Regions from separate parts of the Kitasatospora sp. NPDC049258 genome, predicted to be linked through region 3. Evidence: riboswitches for the same ligand, from Rfam matches in the RefSeq annotation. Region 3 holds a riboswitch; each other region holds the start of a gene.
The links. A riboswitch is a leader RNA that binds a small molecule or an ion and turns the genes downstream of it on or off. The one in region 3 is predicted to bind thiamine pyrophosphate.
Positions count from the first base shown of each region.

Region 1: it holds a riboswitch for thiamine pyrophosphate, as region 3 does, so the genes downstream of both, thiC (phosphomethylpyrimidine synthase ThiC) here and AB0K43_RS21285 (cytosine permease) in region 3, are expected to answer to the same signal.
Region 2: it holds a riboswitch for thiamine pyrophosphate, as region 3 does, so the genes downstream of both, thiO (glycine oxidase ThiO) here and AB0K43_RS21285 (cytosine permease) in region 3, are expected to answer to the same signal.

Region 1 is NZ_JBFAQT010000005.1:86,322-89,591, forward strand. Features, by position in the region: gene thiC (phosphomethylpyrimidine synthase ThiC) at 1-1,796, opposite strand, end outside; TPP riboswitch at 1,792-1,925, opposite strand; gene AB0K43_RS06485 (hypothetical protein) at 2,024-2,230, shown strand; gene AB0K43_RS06490 (SPFH domain-containing protein) at 2,430-3,270, shown strand, end outside.
Region 2 is NZ_JBFAQT010000008.1:10,255-13,524, reverse strand. Features, by position in the region: gene AB0K43_RS09465 (Rv2175c family DNA-binding protein) at 1-87, opposite strand, end outside; gene AB0K43_RS09460 (FAD-dependent oxidoreductase) at 135-1,328, opposite strand; TPP riboswitch at 1,407-1,519, shown strand; gene thiO (glycine oxidase ThiO) at 1,488-2,660, shown strand; gene thiS (sulfur carrier protein ThiS) at 2,657-2,866, shown strand; gene AB0K43_RS09445 (thiazole synthase) at 2,872-3,270, shown strand, end outside.
Region 3 is NZ_JBFAQT010000025.1:49,802-53,071, reverse strand. Features, by position in the region: gene AB0K43_RS21290 (trypsin-like peptidase domain-containing protein) at 3-1,493, opposite strand; TPP riboswitch at 1,852-2,003, shown strand; gene AB0K43_RS21285 (cytosine permease) at 1,994-3,270, shown strand, end outside.

The sequences.
Region 1 (3,270 bases), on a different contig from region 3:
TAGACCCGGTTGCCGTTGGCCGCGAACTCCTCGGACTTGGCCTTCATGCCGGCTTCGGCCTCGTCGGCGCTGGTCACGGCCATGTCGTCGCCGTAGGTGTCCATGATGCTTTTGCTGATCTTCATGGAGCAGAACTTCGGGCCGCACATGGAGCAGAAGTGCGCCGTCTTGGCGGGTTCGGCCGGGAGGGTCTCGTCGTGGAACTCGCGGGCCGTCTCCGGGTCGAGGGCCAGGTTGAACTGGTCCTCCCAGCGGAACTCGAAGCGGGCGTCGGAGAGGGCGTCGTCCCACTGCTGCGCGCCCGGGTGACCCTTGGCCAGGTCGGCGGCGTGTGCGGCGATCTTGTAGGTGATGACGCCGGTCTTCACGTCGTCCCGGTTGGGCAGGCCCAGGTGTTCCTTGGGGGTGACGTAGCAGAGCATCGCGGTGCCCCACCAGGCGATCATCGCCGCGCCGATGCCGGAGGTGATGTGGTCGTAGCCGGGCGCGACGTCGGTCGTGAGCGGGCCCAGGGTGTAGAAGGGGGCCTCGTCGCAGATCTCCCGCTGGAGGTCCATGTTCTCGCGGATCTTGTTCATCGGGACGTGGCCCGGGCCCTCGATCATCACCTGGACGTCCTTCTCCCGGGCGATCCGGCCGAGTTCGCCGAGCGTCTGCAGTTCGGAGAACTGGGCGTCGTCGTTGGCGTCCGCGATCGAGCCGGGCCGCAGGCCGTCGCCGAGCGAGAAGGTCACGTCGTAGGCCGCGAGGATGTCGCAGAGCTCCTCGAAGTTGGTGAACAGGAAGTTCTCCCGGTGGTGCGCCAGGCACCAGGCCGCCATGATCGAGCCGCCGCGGGAGACGATGCCGGTCTTGCGCCGGGCCGTCAGCGGGACGTACCGCAGCAGCACCCCGGCGTGCACGGTCATGTAGTCCACGCCCTGCTCGCACTGCTCGACGACGGTGTCGCGGTAGACCTCCCAGCTCAGCTCCTCGGCCTTGCCGTCCACCTTCTCCAGGGCCTGGTAGAGCGGCACGGTGCCGATCGGCACCGGGGAGTTGCGCAGGATCCACTCCCGGGTGGTGTGGATGTTGCGGCCGGTGGAGAGGTCCATCACGGTGTCGGCGCCCCAGCGGGTGGCCCAGGTCATCTTCTCCACCTCCTCCTCGATCGAGGAGGTGACGGCGGAGTTCCCGATGTTGGCGTTGATCTTCACCAGGAAGTTGGTGCCGATGATGGCCGGCTCCACCTCCGGGTGGTTCACGTTGACCGGGATGACGGCGCGGCCGCGGGCCACCTCGTCCCGCACGAACTCCGGGGCCAGCCCCTCGCGGAGGGCCACGAACTCCATCTCCGGTGTGATCAGCCCCCGCTTCGCGTACCCGAGTTGGGTCACCGCGGCGCCGTCACGGCCGCGCAGCGGGCGGCGCGGCCGGCCGGGGAAGACCGCGTCCAGGTTGCGGAGGTTCCCGCCGCGCGGCGAGGTGTGCTTGATCCCGTCGTCCTCCGGCCGGGCCTCCCGGCCGTCGTACTCCTCGACGTCGCCGCGCTGGCGGATCCACGGGTCGCGCAGCGCGGGCAGGCCGCGCCGGACATCCGGTTGGTAGGCCGCGTCGGTGTACGGGCCCGAGGTGTCGTACAGCGGCACCGTGCGGCCGTTGGTGAGGTGCACCTCGCGGTACGGCACCCGCAGGTCGGGCCGGGACCCCTCCAGGTAGGCCTTGCGCCAGGCCGGGGTCGGATAGCCGGTGGCCGCGCTGCTGACCGGGGCGGCCGTCGGGCGGGCAGACTTCTCCTGTGCATCAAAGACGGTCATCAGACCTTCTACTCCCTACGCCGGCATTACCCGGTCCAGGTTCCTGCGGTCGGCGCAGCGGCTGGCACGTCCTGTGACGTACCGTTCAGCGCCCTCTCAGCCCGGTGCTCCGAGCTCCCGTTGTTCGCAGACGGTATTGCCTGCGTAAGACGTCCAACACCGTAGCGGGCCGATCCGCCGAGGTCCAGACGGGTTCCGGCCAGCGGGCACGGTGGCACACTGGCCGGATGGTCGGGCTGACGGGGCGGGTGACGGGCAGGGTCGGGGCCGGGCTGGTGGGCGAGGTGATGCTCCACGTGCCGCAGCGTCAGGGGTCGGAGGCCTTCCTCGCGTACCTGGCGGTGCCCGGTGAGCCGCTGGCCCCGGGCACCCCGGTGGTGGTGGTCGAGTACCAGCCGCCGCGCACGGTGTACGTGGCCCCGGCGTACGGCTGAGGCGGGGCGGTGCCGCCCGGGGCGGCGGGACGGCGGGCGTCTTGACGCAATCTTGACACCCCTGATGCGCAATCAGGACGTCCGAGCCTTCCCAACCGATCACGGCAGGCGAAGAATCGGCTGCTGCCACCGCGTTCCGCGCCATCCTGCACAACCGAGCGCAGCCACGGAGCCGGTGCGCTTCGAAGGGGGAAAGCCGATGCTCATCGGCATCGCGGGGGCCGTGGCGGCCTCCATCGTCGTACTGATCGTGCTCTTCAAGCTGATGTGGCGGGTGGCGGAGCCGAACGAGGCGCTGGTCATCTCGGGCTCCACCCACCGCACCGAGGGCCTCGCGGAGGGGCTGGGCTTCCGGATCGTCACCGGCCGCGGCACCTTCGTGGTGCCGGGTGTGCAGGTGGTGCGCAAGCTCTCCCTGGACCTGAACGAGGCCGAGCTGGACGTCGAGTGCGTCACCTCGCAGGGCATTCCGGTGCACGTCAAGGGCGTTGTGATCTTCAAGGTGGGCGACGACACGGTGTCGATCGCCAACGCCGCTCGGCGCTTCCTGGACCAGCAGAAGATGATGGGCCTGCGGGTGCACAACGTGTTCGCCGGCCACCTGCGGTCGATCGTCGGTGGGTTGACGGTCGAGGACATGATCCGGGACCGGGAGCGGCTGACCGGGGAGACCCGGGCCGCGTCCGGCTCCGAGATGGAGAAGCTCGGCCTGATCATCGACTCGCTGCAGATCCAGGAGATCCTGGACCCGACCGGGTACATCACCAACCTGGCGGCCCCGCACGCCGCCGCCGTCCAGCGGGACGCCCGGATCGCGGCCGCGGAGGCCGACCGGCGGGCCACCGAGGCGGAGCAGGAGGCGTTCGCCCGCAAGGCCGAGGCGACCCGCAACTCCGGTATCCAGCAGGCTGGTTACCAGGCCGAGATGGAGACCGCGACGGCCCGGGCGATGCAGGCCGGGCCGCTCGCCCAGGCCGCCTCGCGGCAGGAGGTGGTGGTCCAGGAGACCAAGGTGGCCGAGCTGGAGGCGCACCGCAAGG
Region 2 (3,270 bases), on a different contig from region 3:
GATCTGCACCCCCCACAGCTCCGAGATGTCGGGCAGGTACAGCCACGCGGGGACAAGGGCTTCAATCTTGGGATCAATGGTGCTCACGCCCCCAGCCTGCCACCTCCGGCGCCCCGGGCGCACCTGTCACCCGCTCAGGCCACCGCCGCCTTGAGCTGGACGGACGGATCCGCGGCGAGCGCGCGGTCCGGCACCGCCCGTGCGGCGATCAGCCGGCGGGCCTGGTTGAGGTCGCGCGGCCGGTCCACCGACAGGGCCGCCACCAGCACACCGTCGCGCAGCCACAGCACCGTCCAGGACGGCTCCTCGGGCGAGCCGCGGTGCAGCAGCTCGTCCGAGTCGGCGTGCCGGCCCGCGTACTGCACCATCCGCCCGAACTGCTCGGACCAGAAGTAGGGCACCGGGTCGTACGGCGTCCGGGAGCCGAGCACCGAGGCCGCCGCCGCGCCGCCGGACTGCAGGGCGTGGTCCCAGTGCTGCACGGCCAGCCGGGTGCCGGTGCGGGCCGAGGGGTAGCTGACGCAGTCGCCGGCCGCCCAGACGCCGGGGGCGGTGGTGCGCAGCCGCTCGTCCACCAGGACCGCGCCGGAAGGGTCCAGCTCCACCGCGGAGCCGGCCAGCCAGCCGGTGGCGGGGCGGGCGCCGATCCCGACCAGCAGCTCGTCGGCGTGCAGCCGGGTGCCGTCGGTGAGCACCACCGCCCCGGGCTCGGCCGCCAGCACGCCGACGCCGCGGTGCAGCGCCACCCCGGCCGCCGCGTACCAGCCGGCCATCACCGCGCCGAGCGCCTCGGGCAGCGCACCGGTGAGCGGCGCCGGGCCGGCCTCCACCACCGTCACCTCGCAGCCCAGCTGCCGGGCCACGGTGGCGGTCTCCGCGCCGATCCAGCCCGCCCCGGCCAGCACCAGCCGCACCCCGGGCCGCAGCCGCTCGCGCAGTGCCAGCGCGTCGTCCAGGGTGCGCAGCAGCCGGGCGCCGGGAGCGCCGGGCAGCGGGCGGGGCTCGGCGCCGGTGGCGAGCACCAGCGCCTCGTACGGCAGCTCGCCGGCGTCCGTGCGCAGCACCCCGGGCTCCAGGGCGAGGGCCCGGCGGCCGGGCAGCAGCTCGACGCCCAGCTGCTCCCAGTCGATGTCGAAGGCGGTGTCGTCGACCGTGCCGAGCAGCACGTTCTTGGACAGCGGCGGGCGGTCGTACGGGCGGTGCGGTTCCTCCCCGAGCAGCGAGATCCGGCCCTCCCAGCCCCCGCGCCGCAGGCCCAGCGCGGCCTGCGCGCCCGCCATGCCCGCCCCGACCACGACCACTCGTCCGGTTCTCTTCAGTTCGACCACCGGGTCAGCCTATCCACCGCCGTGTCCACCCCCCGTACGCACCTTCGGGCTGGGGCGCACCCGGCGTTATGGTGGACGGACACCTCACACGGGAGCCCGGCGCACCGGGCTGAGAGGCGGGCTGCGGCGGCCTGCGACCGTCCGAACCTGATCCGGGTCATGCCGGCGAAGGGAGTATCGACTTTGGCACGGACACCTGACGTCCTGGTGATCGGCGGCGGGATCATCGGCCTCGGCGTGGCCTGGCGCACGGCCCAGCGCGGGCTGGCGGTCGCCGTCCTCGACCCGGCACCCGGCGGGGGCGCGGCCCAGGTCGCGGCCGGCATGCTGGCGCCGGTCACCGAGCTGCAGTACGGCGAGGAGCCGCTGCTGCGGCTGGGCATGGCGTCCAACGAGCGGTACGCGGCCTTCGCCGCCGAGCTGACCGAGGTGACCGGCCTGGACACCGGCTACCGGCCGACCGGGACGCTGGCGGTGGCGCTGGACTCCGACGACCGTGCGGAGCTGCGCGAGCTGCTCGCCTTCCACCAGCGGCTCGGCCTGGAGTCGCACTGGCTGACCGGCCGCGAGTGCCGCCGGCTGGAACCGATGCTGGCCCCGGGCGTGCGCGGCGGCCTCCAGGTGACGGGCGATCACCAGGTCGACGGGCGGCGGCTGTCGGCGGCCCTGCTGGCCGCCTGCGAGCGGGCCGGCGTGGTGCTGCACCGGGCCGAGGCCGTCGAGCTCCTGGTCGCCGACGGCCGGGCGAGGGGTGTACGGCTGGCCGACGGCTCGCGGCTGACGGCTCCTCGGCTGGTGCTGGCGGCCGGCTGCCGCAGCCACCTGCTGCCCGGCCTGCCGGCCGGGGTGCTGCCGGCGATCCGCCCGGTCAAGGGTCAGGTGCTGCGGCTGCGGATCCCCGGGCCGTACGCGCCGTTCCTGTCCCGCAACGTCCGGGCCGTGGTGCGCGGACAGCACATCTACCTGGTGCCGCGGGCCGACGGCGAGCTGGTGATCGGGGCGACCAGCGAGGAGCTGGGCCACGACACCACCGTCACCGCCGGCGGGGTGTACGAGCTGCTGCGCGACGCGCACGAGCTGATCCCCGGCATCACCGAGCTGCCGCTGGTGGAGACCGGCGCCGGGCTGCGGCCCGGTTCGCCGGACAACGCCCCGCTGCTCGGCCCGACCGCGCTGCCCGGCCTCGCCGTGGCGACCGGCCACTACCGCAACGGCGTGCTGCTCACCCCGGTCACCGCCGACCTGCTGGCCGAGCACCTGGCCACCGGGGCCGTGCCCGAGCTCGCCGCCCCCTTCACCCCCAGCCGCTTCACCGCAGAGGTCCCGTCATGAACCAGATCCCGCTCACCGTCAACGGCGAGCCCCGCGAACTGCCCGCCGCGACCACGCTCGCCGAGGTGGTGGCCCAGCTGAGCAAGGCGCCCTCCGGGGTCGCCGCGGCGCTCAACGAGGCCGTGGTGCCGCGCGGGTCGTGGGCCGAGACCGTGCTGAGCGCGGGCGACCGGGTGGAGATCCTCACCGCCGTCCAGGGCGGCTGAGCGCGATGGCCGACGACCTGTTCACGATCGCGGACGCCACCTTCACCTCCCGCCTGATCATGGGCACCGGGGGCGCCCCCAGCCTGGAGGTGCTGGAGCAGGCCCTGCTGGTCTCCGGGACGGAGCTGACCACCGTGGCGATGCGCCGGGTCGACCCGGGCACCCAGGGCTCGGTGCTCGACGTGCTGACCCGCAACGGGATCCGGGTGCTGCCCAACACGGCCGGCTGCTTCACCGCCGGCGAGGCCGTGCTGACCGCCCGGCTGGCCCGCGAGGCGCTCGGCACCGACTGGGTGAAGCTGGAGGTGATCGCGGACGAGCGCACCCTGCTGCCCGACCCGATCGAACTGCTGGACGCCGCCGAGACGCTGGTCGACGACGGCTTCACGGTGCTCCCGTACACC
Region 3 (3,270 bases):
GGTCAGTTGTCGCCCTTGCGTTCGCCGAGGGTGACGGTGGTCTTGGCGGCCTTGCCGTCGCGGGTGTACTCGACCTCGACCTTCTCGCCCGGCTTGTGCGTCCAGATCTCGCTGACCAGGGTCGGGCCGCTGTCGGTCGCGATGCCGCCGAGCTTGGTGATGACGTCGCCGGGCTTGAGGCCGGCCTGGTCGGCGGGGCCGCCGGGGGTGACGGCGGGGGTGCCCTGGACGTCCTTGGTCTGGATCTGGGCGCCGTCGCCCTTGTAGTCGTCGTTGCGCAGCACGCCGAGGATCGCGTAGACCGGGGTGCCGTCCTTGATCAGCGTCTCGGCGACCCACTTGGCCTGGTTGATCGGGATGGCGAAGCCGAGGCCGATCGAGCCGGCCCGGCCGCTGGAGCCGCTGGTGTTGGACTGGATCGCCGAGTTGATGCCGATGACCTGGCCGGAGGCGTTCAGCAGCGGGCCGCCGGAGTTGCCGGGGTTGATCGAGGCGTCGGTCTGCAGGGCGTTCATGTACGAGGCCTGGGAGCCGGTCTCGTCGCCGGAGGCGACCGGGCGGTCCTTGGCGCTGACGATGCCGGTGGTGACGGTGCCCTCAAGGCCGTACGGGGCGCCGATCGCGATGGTGGCGTCGCCGATGGCGACCTTGTCGGAGTCGCCGAGCGCCAGCGGGACGAGTTTGTCCTTGGGCGGGTTGTCGAGCTTGACCACGGCGACGTCGTAGCCCTGGGCTCGGCCGACCACGGAGGCCGGGTAGGAGGAGCCGTCGGAGAACTTCACGGTCAGCTTGCCGCCGCTGGCGGCCGGCGCGACCACGTGGTTGTTGGTGAGGATGTGGCCCTCGGTGTCGAAGACGAAACCGGTGCCGGTGCCGGACTCACTGGAGCCCTGGGCCTTGATGGTGACGGTGCTGGGCAGGGCCGCAGCGGCGATGCCCGCGACCGACTCCGGGGCCCGGTCGAGCGCCTTCTTGTTGTCGCCGACCGTCACCGTGGTGCTGGTGTGGCTGGAGGAGCCGACGCTGCCGTCCTTGCCGTCCGTGAGCGAGACGCCGATCGCGCCGCCGGCCAGGCCGGCCACCAGGGCGACGGCCGCGACCAGGGCGATCAGGCTGCCGCGCTTGCGGCGCGGGCCGGGCGGGGTGCCCGGGCCGCCCCACTCGCCCGGCTGGCCCGGGCCGCCGACGCCGCCGGGCGGGGTGCCCCAGCCGCCGAGCGGCTGGCCGGCGCCGAACGGGTGGTGGGCCGACTCGGCGGCGGGCGACTGGTGCGCCGCCTGCGGGTGCCCGGCCGGGGTGACCGGGGCGGCGTACGGGTCGCCCTGCGGCGCGCCCTCGGCGAACACCGGGGCCACCGGCACGGCCGGAGCGGGCGGCACCGGCGGAGCCGGAGCGGCCGGCGGGGGCGCGCTGACGTAGCCCGCCGCGGCGGGCGGCACCGGCGGGGGCGCGTCGATGTACTCGGGCGCAGCCGGGGCGGACGGCTTGGACATGGCGAGCGTGTCTGCGGACTCGACACCCGCCGGCGGCGCGGCGGCCGACGTGGTGTCAGTAGCCGGAGCACCCGCCTCTGGGACGCCGGAGGACCGACCCTCCTGCGGCCCGGTGGACCCACTCTCGTGCTCGGTGCTCACGGACGACCTCCATAGCTGACAGGACCTTGGCCATAGTTTTTCGCATAGCCGATTCAGTTGCCGTAAGCAGCCCCCTGAAGAAGTCATGAGAATGCTTAGGTGCTCCCGACAACCTGCGGCCGTTCCACCCGTGCCGTCGCCCGGTGGTCCCGCGATGCGGACGGCAGCTCCCTGGCCTTGGCGTTCGAGCCGCCGACCGTTAGCCTGGCGCTCCAAACTGAAACGACGCGGGAGCTTGGACCCACCAGGCTGAGAGTGCGCTGTTCGACCGTACGCCATGGGTATCACGGCGGGGGTGGTCGAGGGAGCGCAGACCGCCGGAACCTGTCCGGGTAATGCCGGCGTAGGGAGTATCGGCCATGACGGCTGTTTCGCCTTCCCCTGCCTCGACCTCCGCCACCCCCGTGGCCGAGCGCCCCGAGGCGCCCCTGGTGCTCGACACTGAACCCCCCAGAACCCTGGACTTCCGCGCCCAGTTCGCGCTCTGGGCCAATCTGGGCGTCAGCCTGATCGGCTTCTCCAGCGCCGCGACGGTGCTGGGGGCGGCGGGGGCGGAGCTGTCCTTCGCCGCCGCCGTGACGGCGATCGTGGTGGGCACCGTGATCGGTACCGCGATGCTGGGCGTGGCCGCTCTGATCGGCGCCCGGACCGGCGCCCCGGCGATGGCGGTGCTGCGCGGGCTGTTCGGGACCAGGCTCTCCTACCTGCCCACCGTGCTGAACATCGCGCAGTGCGTCGGCTGGGGCCTGTTCGAACTGATCGTGATCGCGGGCGGTGCCCAGAACGTGGTCGGCACCCAGGGCTGGCGCTGGCTGTTCGTGCTGCTCGCGGGGGCGCTGACCACGGTGCTGACGATCTGGCCGCTGGGCGCGATCGCGGTGCTGCGCAAGTACGTGGCGATCGCGGTGGGCGTCGCGATGGTCTACTTCACCGTCCAGCTCGGCCGGCAGGGCTTCCCCGACCCGGGGGCGGGCAACTGGGACGGCTTCCTGACCGCCACCGACGCGGTGATCGCGGTGTCGATCTCCTTCGTCCCGCTGGCCGCGGACTACACCCGGCACTCCCGCACCCCGGGCACCTCGTTCTGGGGGACCTTCTCCGGCTACACGGTGGCCCAGGTCTGGTGCTACGTGCTGGGCCTGATCGCGCTGCTCCAGCAGCACGGCGACAGCAGCAAGATCTTCGACTCGTTCACCGGGGTGACGGCCGGCTGGCTGTTCCTGCTGGTCCTGGTGGTGCGGGAGACCGACCAGTCGTTCGCCAACGTGTACTCGACCGCGATGTCGGTGCAGAACCTCTTCCCCCGGGTCGACCGCCGGGTGCTCACCGTCGGCATCGGCGCGCTGGTCACCGGCCTCGCCCTGTGGGTCCACGAGCTCAGCGCCGGCTACACCAACTTCCTCTACCTGATCGGCGCGGTGTTCGTACCGCTGTTCGCGGTGCTCGCCGTCGACTACTTCTTCGGTGCCGGCCGCAGCGGCTGGAACCTGGAGCAGGACGCCCCGGCCCGCTGGCTGATGCTGCTGCCCTGGGCGATCGGCTTCGCCACCTACCAGTTCATCGCGCCGACCGCGATCGCCGGCTGGTGGACCGGCTTCTGGCAGAACCTGCAGTCCGGGGTGGGCTTCGTGCCGCA